DNA from 3 places in the Franconibacter pulveris genome. Region 3 is predicted to be linked to each of the others. Evidence: riboswitches for the same ligand, from Rfam matches in the RefSeq annotation. Region 3 holds a riboswitch; each other region holds the start of a gene.

Region 1 (4,253 bases), 440 kb from region 3:
ACAGCAATTTATTCGCTTATGGCAATGCTGCGAGGGGAAAACGCAGGAAACCACGCTCAACGATCTGGCGGAGCTGCTGAACTGCTCGCGCCGCCACATGCGCACGTTGCTCAATACCATGCAGGAAAAAGGCTGGCTGAAATGGGAAGCGGAAGCCGGGCGCGGCAAGCGCTCGCGCTTAACCTTTCTCTATACCGGCCTCGCGCTCCAGCAGCAGCGCGCCGAGGATTTGCTTGAGCAGGACAGAATCGACCAGCTGGTGCAGATAGTCGGCGATAAAACCGCGGTGCGCCAGATGCTTATCTCGCATTTGGGGCGCAGCTTCCGGCAGGGGAGGCATATTCTGCGGGTGCTGTACTATCGTCCGTTGCAAAACCTGCTGCCGGGCAGCGCATTGCGTCGTTCGGAAACGCACGTGGTGCGGCAAATTTTTAGCGGATTGACACGCATAAACGAGGAAAATGGGGAACTGGAAGCGGACATTGCTCATCACTGGCAGAAAATGTCCCCGCTGCACTGGCGTTTTTTCTTACGCCCCGGCATCCATTTTCATCATGGTCGCGAACTCGATATGCTCGACATTATCAGTTCGCTTGAGCGCATCAACACGTTGCCGCTTTATTCGCATCTCTCCCATGTCGTCTCCCCTACTCCGTGGACGCTTGATATTCATCTCAGCCAGCCAGATGAATGGCTGCCCTGGCTGCTGGGCAGCGTAGCGGCGATGATCCTGCCTCGCGAATGGACAACCCTGCCCCATTTCGCCAGTAAACCGATCGGTACCGGCCCGTATGCCGTGGTACGTAATAACAACAATCAGCTTAAGATCCATGCTTTTGATGATTACTTCGGCTACCGGGCGCTGATTGATGAAGTGAATTTTTGGGTATTGCCGGATATTGGCGACGAGCTGGGCGGCAGCGTTCAGCTTGAAGGCCCCACCGGCGGCGAGAAAGCCGTTGAAAGCCGCCTTGAAGAGGGATGTTACTACCTGCTTTTTGACTCACGCTCTCCTACGGGCGCAAATCCGCAGGTGCGTCAGTGGCTGAGCCACCTGCTCTCTCCGGTCAATTTTCTCTATCACGCCGCAGAACACTATCAGCGCTACTGGTTCCCCGCTTACGGCTTGCTGCCGCGCTGGCACCATGCGCCGCGAACTGCCGCCGTTGAGCGCCCCGCAGGCCTTGAGAACCTAACGCTGACTTACTATCGCGACCATATCGAAAACCGCGCTATCGGCGCTATCCTGGCGACGTTGCTCGCCGAACAGGGCGTAAACGTAGAGATAAACGAGGTGGACTACACTGAGTGGCATCAGGGTGAAACGGTAAGCGATCTGTGGCTGAACAGCGTTAACTTTACGTTGCCGCTGAATTTTTCGCTGTTCGCCAACCTTTATGAAACGCCGCTGATGCAAAAATGCGTGCCGCTGAACTGGCAGCAGGATGCCGAAAGCTGGCGCGCCGGGGCGCTGGATTTGCCGACCTGGTGTAAACAACTGCTTGAAAGCCAGCACCTTTTGCCGCTCGTGCATCACTGGCTGATTTTGCAGGGGCAGCGCAGTATGCGCGGCCTGCGTATGAACACGCTGGGCTGGTTTGACTTTAAATCCGCCTGGTTTGCGCCGCCGGAGCCGTAACCCTTTCGAAACATTCAGCAAATCATTACAATGAACCGTTCTCAACGGGGTGCCGCACCGCTCGTGCGCGCTGAGATAATACCCGTCGAACCTGATCCGGATAACGCCGGCGAAGGGATTTGAGGCTATCGCTCAAAATCCTTTGCCCCCTATGCTCAAAGGTGCAAAGTGCTTAAAAAATGTCTCCCGCTGCTGGCGCTGGTCGCCGCGCCCGTTTTCGCCAAACCCGTTCTGACCGTTTACACCTACGACTCCTTCTCCGCCGACTGGGGCCCGGGCCCGAAAGTAAAAAAAGCGTTTGAAGCCGACTGCGGCTGTGAGCTGAAGTTCGTGGCGCTGGAAGATGGCGTATCGCTGCTTAACCGCCTGCGTATGGAAGGCAAAAACAGCAAGGCGGACGTGGTGCTGGGGCTGGATAACAACCTGCTCGAAGCCGCCGCCGCCACGAAACTTTTTGCACCGAGCGGCGTAGCGGCGGAGGCCGTTAACGTGCCGGGCGGCTGGAAGAACGACACGTTTGTGCCCTTCGATTACGGCTATTTCGCCTTCGTCTACGACAAAAACAAGCTGAAGAACCCGCCGAAAAGCTTAAAAGAGCTGGTGGAGAGCGATAAGAAATGGCGTGTCATTTATGAGGATCCGCGCACCAGCACGCCGGGCCTTGGCCTGCTGCTGTGGATGCAAAAAGTGTATGGCGACAAAGCGCCGTCAGCCTGGCGCGCGCTTGCGGCGAAAACGGTCACCGTTACCAAAGGCTGGAGCGAAGCGTACGGCCTGTTCCTGAAAGGGGAAGGCGATCTGGTGCTGAGCTACACCACCTCGCCCGCTTACCACCTCATTGAAGAGAAAAAAGAGAATTACGCCGCGGCTAACTTCAGTGAAGGTCATTACCTTCAGGTTGAAGTGGCGGCCCGCACCGCCGCCAGTAAGCAACCGGCGCTGGCTGAAAAATTCCTGAAGTTTATGGTTTCGCCCGCCTTCCAGAGCACCATTCCCACCGGGAACTGGATGTATCCGGTAACCGATGTCCCGTTGCCGGAAGGCTTCAACGCCCTGCAAAAACCGCAAACATCGCTGGAATTTACACCGCAGGTCGTGGCGCAACAGCGCACGCAATGGATTAACGAATGGCTTCGCGCCGTCAGCCATTAATTCCCGGCTGGCTGTGGCCGGGGCTGCTCGCCGCCCTGCTGATGGCGGCGGTCGCTCTGGCGGCGTTCTCCGCGCTCTGGCTTAACGCCCCGCAAACCGATTTTCCGGCGCTGCTGCAGGACAGTTATCTGTGGCAGGTGGTGCGCTTCTCCTTCTGGCAGGCGTTTCTCTCCGCCCTGCTCTCCGTCGTGCCCGCTATTTTTCTCGCCCGCGCGCTCTACCGCCGCCGCTTTCCCGGCCGCAACGCGCTGCTGCGGCTTTGCGCCATGACGCTTATCCTGCCGGTGCTGGTCGCCGTTTTCGGCATCTTAAGCGTCTATGGCCGCAGCGGCTGGATAGCCGCGCTTTGCCACCAGCTGGGCGTGGAATGGCGCTTCTCGCCCTATGGGCTGCAGGGCATTCTGCTGGCCCATATTTTCTTTAATATGCCGATGGCGACCCGTCTGCTGTTGCAGGCGCTGGAAAATATTCCCGGCGAGCAGCGCCAGATTGCCGCCCAGCTCGGCATGCGCGGCTGGGCCTTTTTCCAGCTCGTTGAATGGCCGTGGCTGCGCCGGCAAATTCCCCCCGCCGCCGCGCTGATTTTTATGCTCTGCTTTGCCAGTTTCGCCACGGTGCTGTCGCTTGGCGGCGGCCCGCAGGCAACCACCATTGAACTCGCTATTTATCAGGCGCTGAGCTACGACTACGACCCGGGACGGGCGGCGCTGCTGGCGCTGGTACAGATGGCTTGCTGCCTTGCGCTGATGCTGCTAAGCCAGCAACTCAGCAAAGCGATACCGGTTGGGGCGACGCACCTGCGCGGCTGGCGCGACCCGCAAGATTCCCGCTTAAGCTGGTTTACCGATAGCCTGCTGATTTTTCTCGCTATGTTATTACTGTTGCCGCCGCTGCTGGCGGTGGTAGCCGATGGGCTCACGGGCAGCGCGGGCGAGTCGCTTTTTCAGCCGGCGCTGTGGCGCGCGCTCTGGACGTCGTTGCGCATCGCGCTCGCCGCCGGGCTGCTCTGCGTGGCGCTGACCATGATGCTGCTGTGGAGCGCGCGCGAGCTTTATCTGCGCGAGCGACGCCTGGCGGGCCAGAGCCTCGAGCTGAGCGGCATGCTGATTCTCGCCATGCCGGGCATCGTGCTCGCCACCGGTTTTTTTCTGCTGCTTAACAGCAGCGTCGGGCTGCCGCAATCAGCAGACGGCATTGTGATTTTCACCAACGCGCTGATGGCTATCCCCTACGCGCTGAAAGTGCTGGAAAACCCGATGCGCGATCTGGCCGCCCGTTACGCCCCGCTCTGCGCGTCGCTCGATATCCACGGCGTTAACCGCTTGCGCCTGATCGAATTTCGCGCGCTGAAAAGGCCGCTGGCGCAGGCCCTGGCTTTCGCCAGCGTGCTTTCGATAGGCGATTTCGGCGTCGTGGCTCTGTTCGGCAATGAAGATTTCCGCACGCTGCCCTTTTATCTTTA
Region 2 (4,253 bases), 1.8 Mb from region 3:
AAATGTTGCTGGGTGTTGTATTCATCTTAACGGGATGCCCTGGACCTGGTGATCGAATGGTAGATCGTGAATCTACAACGGCATTAATCAAAGATAATCAAGTTTGTGTGGTGTCACCACTTGAGCCGCAGGAACGGATTACTGCTATTCAAATTAATAGCGATAATAGCGACTCTCTTCACAAGATTTTCGACGACAAGCCTGTTTATGTACCGAAGGGTGAGTGTCTTCCTCTATTCGGATTTAAGTTTACGTCTGGCGAGCGGTATAACTTCGCGTATGACGTCCAATCTGATAAGTCAGAATCACATTTAGTCACCGCTGAACTTTCTTATCCTAAAGAATAGGGGGCAAACTGCCCCCTTATATTCATGTCAACACACGTACGTGATCAAGCAAGCGTATAATGCGCGTATATCTCTCTTAATGTGTAACTTGGCGAAATACGCTGTAGAGGAAGCTGGTGAACATTTACAACCGCCACCAGAAAGACGAAAGCACAAAAGAGCATCAATAACTATACTTGCTGTTTGCGAAACAAAATGCACTTTATCTGCCCTTCAAAAGATTTTCCAGGAACATTTAAAACAAATTATCCACCGCATACCCGGTGAATTTATCTTCGCCACTAACAGGGATAAATCCATGTGTCGGTTTACTACGATAGGTGACGACATTCTTTCAAAGTCTGCCCGTGGTGAACGAGTTTCAATGGCTTCCTACGGGCTAAACTATTACCAGCACATGCACAATGCTGTGTTTCTTGGGTGTAGTAATCTGGATCACGATTTCCAGGGTAAATGGCGGCAGTATGCAGAGCTTAACGGATGGGACATTGAAGGATTTGAAAAGAAGCAACGTGCCGCGATGAATTACGAACGGTGCTATCAGTTTATTAGCCGTACCTCTGTACGGAATGCCGATACGAATCACCCTCTGGTTTTTGTTGTGCCAGATCTGGCTACTGCTGAATATATCAAAGAACATTATTTCCTTGGTGCAAAGGTTGAATGTCTCAACTTTGGTAAAGTGAGAAAGAAGCGAGATACAACGAAAGGGGATATTACCCGTGCAGAAGTTCAGAAGCATAAAGCCATTGGGCTTAAACCAAAAGATATTGCCGAATTGATGGATATGAATATTAAAACCATAAGACGAAATTGGAACTAAGAGATTTGCGTATTATTACCGCACTATACTGGTATCTGCTGTTCCTTTTTATCTGGGATGTAATCCGCACCGTTGAAAAACGTAGAAAATCAGAACGCAAAGCCGAATCTCAGGATACCTGAGATAATGGCTTATATAACAAAGGAGCTTAACGGTTCCTTTTTTCGTTTCTGGGGTGAGGTACAAACTGAGGTACAAGGTGGGGTACAGCGTGAAGAAGCGATAACCGGAAAGGCTAGCTTGCAACAGCAAGTCACTTCCCCTAAGCTGGCAAAAAGTATAGAGATTCAATCTACATGACTCGGGGTGCCCTTCTTTGTGAAGGCTGAGAAATACCCGTACCACCTGATCTGGATAATGCCAGCGTAGGGAAGTCAGATGCCTGCCCGGTATCCCTTCTTTTAAGCCTGGCAGGAGAGCGTGATGCAACCTGACCTGCTGTCCGGCCCGCAAGCGGCCGCGGTTTTAACCCAATTTCGTACCCGTTCCCCGCTCGTTCACTGCATGACCAATGAGGTAGTGCAAACCTTTACCGCAAACGTGCTGCTCGCCCTTGGCGCGTCGCCGGCGATGGTCATTGAGCCTGATGAAGCCGCGCAGTTTGCTCGTCTTGCCGACGCCCTGCTGATTAACATCGGCACGCTTACCCGCGAGCGGGCCGGGGCGATGCTCGCGGCTATCGAGAGCGCAAACCAGGCGGGCCGTCCCTGGACGCTTGACCCGGTCGCCGTCGGCGCGCTCGATTTTCGCACCGGTTTCGCCCGCGAAGCGCTGGCGCTGCGCCCGGCGGCGATACGCGGCAACGCCTCTGAAATCCTCGCGCTGGCGGGGGAGCGCGGCGGCGGACGTGGCGTTGACAGCATGCATCGCGCAGAAGCGGCGCTAAACGCCGCGCGGGAACTGGCCGGGCGCAGCGGCGCGGTGGTCGCCGTGACGGGCGAGGTGGATTATGTGACAGACGGCGAACGCACGCTGGCAGTACGCGGCGGCGATGTGCTGATGACGCGCGTTGTCGGCACCGGCTGCGCGCTTTCCGCCGTGGTCGCCGCCTGCGCGTCGCTGCCCGGCAGCCAGCTTGAAAACGTGGCGGCAGGCTGCTGGATGATGAAGCGCGCTGGCAGCCTGGCGGTGACGCGCTGCGCCGGGCCCGGCTCGTTCACGCCTGCTTTCCTCGACGCGCTTTACCAGTTGAATGAGGAGGGCTGCGCATGAAACGCATCAACGCCTTAACTATCGCCGGCACCGACCCGAGCGGCGGCGCGGGCATCCAGGCCGATTTGAAAACCTTTTCCGCGCTGGGCGCTTACGGCTGCTCGGTCATTACCGCGCTGGTGGCGCAAAACACCCGCGGCGTGCAGTCCGTTTACCGTATCGAGCCTGCGTTTGTCGCCGCACAGCTTGATTCGGTGTTCAGCGACGTGCGTATCGATACCACCAAAATCGGCATGCTGGCGCAAAGCGATATTGTGGAAGCCGTGGCGGAGCGGCTGTCGCGCTATCAGGTGAAAAACGTGGTGCTGGATACAGTAATGCTGGCGAAAAGCGGCGATCCGCTGCTCTCGGCTGAAGCGGTGAAAACGCTGCGCGAGCGTCTGCTGCCGCACGTGTCCATTATTACGCCGAATTTGCCGGAGGCGGCCGCCTTGCTTGGCACTACACATGCGCGCAATGAGCAGGAGATGCATCAGCAGGGCGAGGCGCTGCTCACGCTGGGCTGCGAAGCGGTATTGATGAAAGGCGGGCATCTGGACGATGCGGAAAGTCCCGACTGGCTGTTTACCCGCGAAGGCGCCCGCCGGTTTACCGCGCCACGCATTGTTACCAAAAATACGCACGGCACCGGCTGCACGCTTTCCAGCGCATTAGCGGCGCTGCGTCCGCGCTATCCATGCTGGGAAGAGACCGTGGCGGCCGCGAAAACGTGGCTTTCGCAAGCGCTCGCGCAGGCGGACACGCTGGAAGTCGGCGAAGGCATCGGGCCTGTTCACCATTTTCATGCCTGGTGGTGAAGCGAGCCAGCAGAATGAACTGAAAAACTTCTTTCGTATGGCAATTCTTGCTGTTCAGTATCATGATGATTCTGCCCATGATTGCGTGGGCGGGAACCATCATGCCGACGGGTATGGAGCCCGTCGAAATTACGGGAGAGAGTTATGACAGATATTGCGCAGTTGCTCGGCAAAGATGCCGAAAGCCTGTTACAGCATCGTTGTATGACTATTCCGGCAGATCAGCTTTACCTGCCTGGCGAGGATTATGTTGACCGGGTAATGATCGACAACAACCGTCCGCCCGCGGTGTTGCGTAACATGCAGACGCTGTACAACACCGGCCGCCTGGCGGGGACCGGCTACCTTTCAATCCTGCCGGTCGACCAGGGCGTGGAACACTCGGCAGGCGCGTCGTTTGCCGCTAACCCGCGCTACTTCGACCCGAAGAACATTGTGGAGTTGGCTATCGAGGCGGGTTGTAACTGCGTCGCGTCCACTTATGGCGTGCTGGCCTCCGTATCGCGCCGCTACGCCCACCGCATTCCCTTCCTTGTGAAGCTTAACCACAACGAAACCCTGAGCTACCCGACCCAGTACGACCAGACGCTTTATGCAAGCGTTGAGCAGGCGTTCAACATGGGCGCGGTGGCGGTAGGCGCGACCATCTATTTTGGCTCTGAAGAATCCCGCCGCCAGATTGAAGAGATCTCAAGCGCCTTTGAGCGCGCGCATGAGCTTGGCATGGTGACGGTGCTGTGGGCGTACCTGCGTAACTCATCGTTTAAAAAAGATGGCGTGGACTACCACGTAAGCGCCGATCTCACCGGCCAGGCGAACCATCTTGCCGCCACTATCGGCGCCGATATCGTTAAGCAGAAAATGGCGGAAAATAACGGCGGCTACAACGCGGTTAAATTCGGTTACACCGACGAGCGCGTTTACAGCAAGCTGACTACCGATAATCCTATCGATCTGGTGCGCTACCAGCTGGCGAACTGCTATATGGGCCGGGCGGGGCTGATTAACTCCGGCGGCGCAGCGGGCGGCGATACCGACCTGGAAGAGGCGGTGCGTACGGCGGTTATCAATAAA
Region 3 (4,253 bases):
GAGCGGCCCCAGCGTGTAGAAGGGCGCTTCATGGCAGTGCTCCAGCTCTTCGGTCATGTTGCGGCGGATCATCTGCATCGGCACATGCCCCGGGCCTTCAATCATCACCTGCACGTCATATTCCCAGGCGATTTTCGTCAGCTCGCCCAGCGTATGCAGCTCGGCGAACTGCGCTTCGTCATTGGCGTCCTGAATAGAGCCGGGGCGCAGGCCGTCGCCAAGCGAGAGCGAAACATCATAGGCGGCGCAAATTTCGCAGATTTCGCGGAAGTGTTCGTAGAGGAAGTTTTCCTGGTGGTGAGAAAGGCACCATTTCGCCATGATCGAGCCGCCGCGTGAGACGATACCGGTCAGGCGTTTCGCGGTCATCGGCACATAGCGCAGCAGCACGCCGGCGTGAATGGTGAAGTAATCAACGCCCTGTTCCGCCTGCTCCAGCAGCGTATCGCGGAACATCTCCCAGGTCAGGTCTTCGGCGATGCCGTTCACTTTCTCCAGCGCCTGGTAAATTGGCACCGTACCGATGGGGACCGGGCTGTTACGTAAAATCCATTCCCGGGTTTCATGAATATAACGACCGGTAGAAAGGTCCATCACCGTATCCGCGCCCCAGCGGGTGGCCCAGACCAGCTTTTCCACCTCTTCTTCAATCGACGACGTGACCGCCGAGTTGCCGATGTTAGCGTTCACTTTCACAAGGAAGTTTCGCCCGATAATCATCGGCTCGGCTTCCGGGTGGTTAATGTTGGCGGGAATGATAGCGCGGCCGGCGGCCACTTCGTCGCGCACAAACTCCGGCGTAATGTTTGCAGGCAGCGTTGCGCCAAATCCTTCGCCCGGATGCTGCTGGCGCAGCACTTCGCCGCGGATGCGCTCGCGGCCCATGTTTTCACGGATGGCGATAAACTCCATTTCCGGCGTGACGATGCCCTGGCGTGCATAGTGCAGTTGCGTGACTCGCTTGCCGGGCTTCGCGCGCAGCGGCGTAAGCAGGCCGGTAAAGCGCAATTCGTCCAGGTTGTCGTCCGCCAGCCGCTCACGGGTATAGGCTGAACTGCGGCCGGTGAGCGCCTCTGCGTCGTTACGCGCGGCAATCCACGGCTGGCGCAGCTTCGCCAGGCCCTGATGCACATCGATGGTAATGGACGGGTCGCCATAGGGGCCGGACGTGTCATAAACGGGCACCGGCTCGTTTGCTTCATACTGCGGGTTTTCTTTGCTGCCGCCGATGAGCGTAGGGCTAAGCGCAATCTCGCGCATCGGGACGCGGATATCGTCGCGGCTGCCGGTGAGGTAAATACGCGTTGAGTTGGGGAAGGCGGTGCCTTCGAGCGTCTCGATAAACTGCTGTGCTTGCGCGCGCTGTTCGCGGCGATTGGGTTTGGTTGGTACAGACATAGCGCATTCCAGTTAAGTTTCAGGAGTGGCTTGTCAGACGACGGAAGGAGTAACAGACAGGAGCGCCCGGAAAGGCGCCTGTACAGCTGATTTACTCTTGTTCCCTTCGCAGGTATTAACCTGATCAGGTTCCGCGGATCCCGAATTAACGGTCTCAGCCCGTACTGATGTACTGGGCACTCCGACAAGATAAAACCCCGCTAAACGAACGGGGCTGGTTGTAAACTACTCGTTAATACAGCGAAACTCAAGCCGGACGCGCAAGCGCCGCTTCATCGTTCGCGCTGCTGCCGAGATTATTATCGAAAGCCAGCATGATAAGCTGATCTTCATAAATAAAGCGCGTCGCCAGCGCCTCGCCGATACCGGAGAGAGCCTGCTGGAACTCGATGCAGTTGTCGTGATCGATAGCGTTTTCCAGGTTGCTGTCGTAGTACGCCATGATTTCCTGGGTATTGGCTTCCAGCTGCGGATAGATTTGCGTAGCGGCCAGCAGCGGGCTGGTGCCTTCCATTTCGCTGATAATGCGTTCATAAATACTGAAGTGACCGGCGGAGAGATAGTCCACCAGGCTGTGACAAAAATCATCCAGCGCTTTTTCATCCAGCGCCGTCAGCGATTCCTTGCCAGGCTTGATACCAACCACATTGTAATAAGCGACTAACAGATTGTTGCGAGCATTAAGCCAGCTATCAACGAGCTCGTTACTGCCCCCAACGCGTTCTGTCAGACTTTTCAGCTGGTTTAGCATGATTGACTCCGTGAGTTATAAGATTAAAACGCCAAAAGACCCAAAATTTGTAAAAACAATGTTACCAACATGCCAGTGAAGCAGAGGTAGTGCAATACGTTATGGAACGTCCTATAGAAAAGTTAGACCATGGCTGGTGGATAGTCAGCCATGAACAGAAATTATGGTTGCCGCATGGCGAATTACCGTACGGCAACGCCCAGACATTAGACCTGGTCGGCGTGCCGGCCCGCCAGATTGGCGAGTGGCAGGATGAACCCGTCTGGCTGGTGAACCAGAACCGGCGTCAGGAGATGGGCTCGGTGCGCCAGCTTATGGATCAGGATGTCGGGCTGTTTCAGCTTGCCGGACGCGGCGTGCAGCTGGCGGAGTTCTTCCGCTCGCATAAGTTTTGCGGCTACTGCGGGCACACGATGCATAACAGTAAAAGCGAGTGGGCGATGCTGTGCGGCCATTGCCACGAGCGCTACTACCCGCAAATCGCGCCCTGCATCATCGTCGCCATTCGCCGCGAAGATAAAATCTTGCTCGCCCAGCACACCCGCCACCGCAACGGCGTTTACACCGTGCTGGCCGGTTTTGTGGAAGTAGGGGAGACGCTGGAGCAGGCGGTGGCGCGTGAAGTGATGGAGGAGAGCAGCATTCGCGTGAAAAACCTGCGCTATGTAACTTCGCAGCCCTGGCCGTTCCCGCAGTCGCTGATGACCGCTTTTGTGGCGGATTATGACAGCGGCGACATCAAAATCGACCCGAAAGAGCTGCTGGATGCAGGCTGGTATCGCTACGACCAGCTGCCGTTGTTGCCGCCGCCAGGCACCGTGGCGCGCCGGTTAATCGAAGATACGGTCGCGCAGTGCCGGGCAGAGTATGAATGACGTGGTAAACTACCGGCCTGCCTCTTAAGGAAAGATAAAAATGACCGAACTGAAAAACGATCGTTACCTGCGCGCGCTGCTGCGCCAGCCTGTGGATGTCACTCCGGTGTGGATGATGAGACAGGCGGGGCGTTATTTGCCGGAGTACAAAGCCACCCGGGCCCAGGCGGGCGACTTTATGTCGCTGTGTAAAAACGCCGAGCTTGCTTGTGAAGTGACGCTGCAGCCGCTGCGCCGTTATCCGCTTGATGCGGCGATCCTCTTTTCGGACATTCTGACCATTCCCGATGCGATGGGCCTCGGGCTCTATTTCGAAGCTGGCGAAGGCCCGCGCTTTACCTCGCCCATTACCGGCAAAGCGGATGTGGATAAGCTGCCGGTGCCGGACCCGGAGCAGGAGCTGGGTTACGTAATGAACGCGGTGCGCACTATCCGCCGGGAGCTGAAGGGCGAAGTGCCGCTGATCGGTTTCTCCGGCAGTCCCTGGACGCTCGCCACTTATATGGTGGAAGGCGGCAGCAGCAAGGCTTTCACGCAGATTAAAAAGATGATGTATGCCGAGCCGATGACGCTGCACGCGCTGCTCGACAAGCTTGCGCAAAGCGTCACGCTCTACCTGAACGCGCAAATCCGCGCGGGCGCGCAGTCGGTCATGATTTTCGATACCTGGGGCGGCGTGCTGACTGGCCGCGATTACCAGCAGTTCTCGCTCTACTATATGCATAAAATCGTCGATGGCCTGCTGCGCGAGAATGAAGGCCGCCGGGTGCCGGTGACGCTTTTCACCAAAGGCGGCGGCCAGTGGCTGGAAGCGATGGCGGAAACGGGCTGCGACGCGCTGGGTCTCGACTGGACGACCGATATCGCCGACGCCCGCCGCCGGGTGGGTGACAAAGTGGCGTTGCAGGGCAATATGGATCCGTCGATGCTTTATGCGCCGCCCGCCCGCATTGAAGAGGAAGTGGCGACTATACTTGCTGGTTTCGGCAAGGGCGAAGGCCATGTGTTCAACCTCGGGCATGGCATTCATCAGGATGTGCCGCCAGAGCATGCAGGCGCGTTCGTGGAGGCGGTGCATCGGCTGTCTGCGCCTTATCATCAGTAAGGAGAAGAAATGGATCTTGCAGCGCTGCGCGCACAACAACTGGAACTGGCTTCTAAGGTGGTCCGTGAGGATCGCCTGATAACCGAGACGCCCGCTTTTATCGGCGGCGCGGATGTGGGTTTTG

Evidence for each region. A riboswitch is a leader RNA that binds a small molecule or an ion and turns the genes downstream of it on or off. The one in region 3 is predicted to bind thiamine pyrophosphate.
Region 1: it holds a riboswitch for thiamine pyrophosphate, as region 3 does, so the genes downstream of both, thiB (thiamine ABC transporter substrate binding subunit) here and thiC (phosphomethylpyrimidine synthase ThiC) in region 3, are expected to answer to the same signal.
Region 2: it holds a riboswitch for thiamine pyrophosphate, as region 3 does, so the genes downstream of both, thiM (hydroxyethylthiazole kinase) here and thiC (phosphomethylpyrimidine synthase ThiC) in region 3, are expected to answer to the same signal.

The regions. Positions count from the first base shown of each region.
Region 1 covers NZ_CM165555.1:736,606-740,858, reverse strand. Annotated here, with positions in the region: gene sgrR (HTH-type transcriptional regulator SgrR) at 1-1,639, shown strand, start outside; TPP riboswitch at 1,675-1,775, shown strand; gene thiB (thiamine ABC transporter substrate binding subunit) at 1,808-2,791, shown strand; gene thiP (thiamine/thiamine pyrophosphate ABC transporter permease ThiP) at 2,767-4,253, shown strand, end outside.
Region 2 covers NZ_CM165555.1:3,158,394-3,162,646, reverse strand. Annotated here, with positions in the region: gene ACU4F7_RS14950 (putative T6SS immunity periplasmic lipoprotein) at 1-347, shown strand, start outside; gene ACU4F7_RS14945 (hypothetical protein) at 436-1,170, shown strand; TPP riboswitch at 1,463-1,559, shown strand; gene thiM (hydroxyethylthiazole kinase) at 1,594-2,382, shown strand; gene thiD (bifunctional hydroxymethylpyrimidine kinase/phosphomethylpyrimidine kinase) at 2,379-3,179, shown strand; gene fbaB (class I fructose-bisphosphate aldolase) at 3,324-4,253, shown strand, end outside.
Region 3 covers NZ_CM165555.1:295,513-299,765, forward strand. Annotated here, with positions in the region: gene thiC (phosphomethylpyrimidine synthase ThiC) at 1-1,398, opposite strand, end outside; TPP riboswitch at 1,483-1,592, opposite strand; gene ACU4F7_RS01500 (Rsd/AlgQ family anti-sigma factor) at 1,646-2,149, opposite strand; gene nudC (NAD(+) diphosphatase) at 2,251-3,024, shown strand; gene hemE (uroporphyrinogen decarboxylase) at 3,065-4,129, shown strand; gene nfi (deoxyribonuclease V) at 4,139-4,253, shown strand, end outside.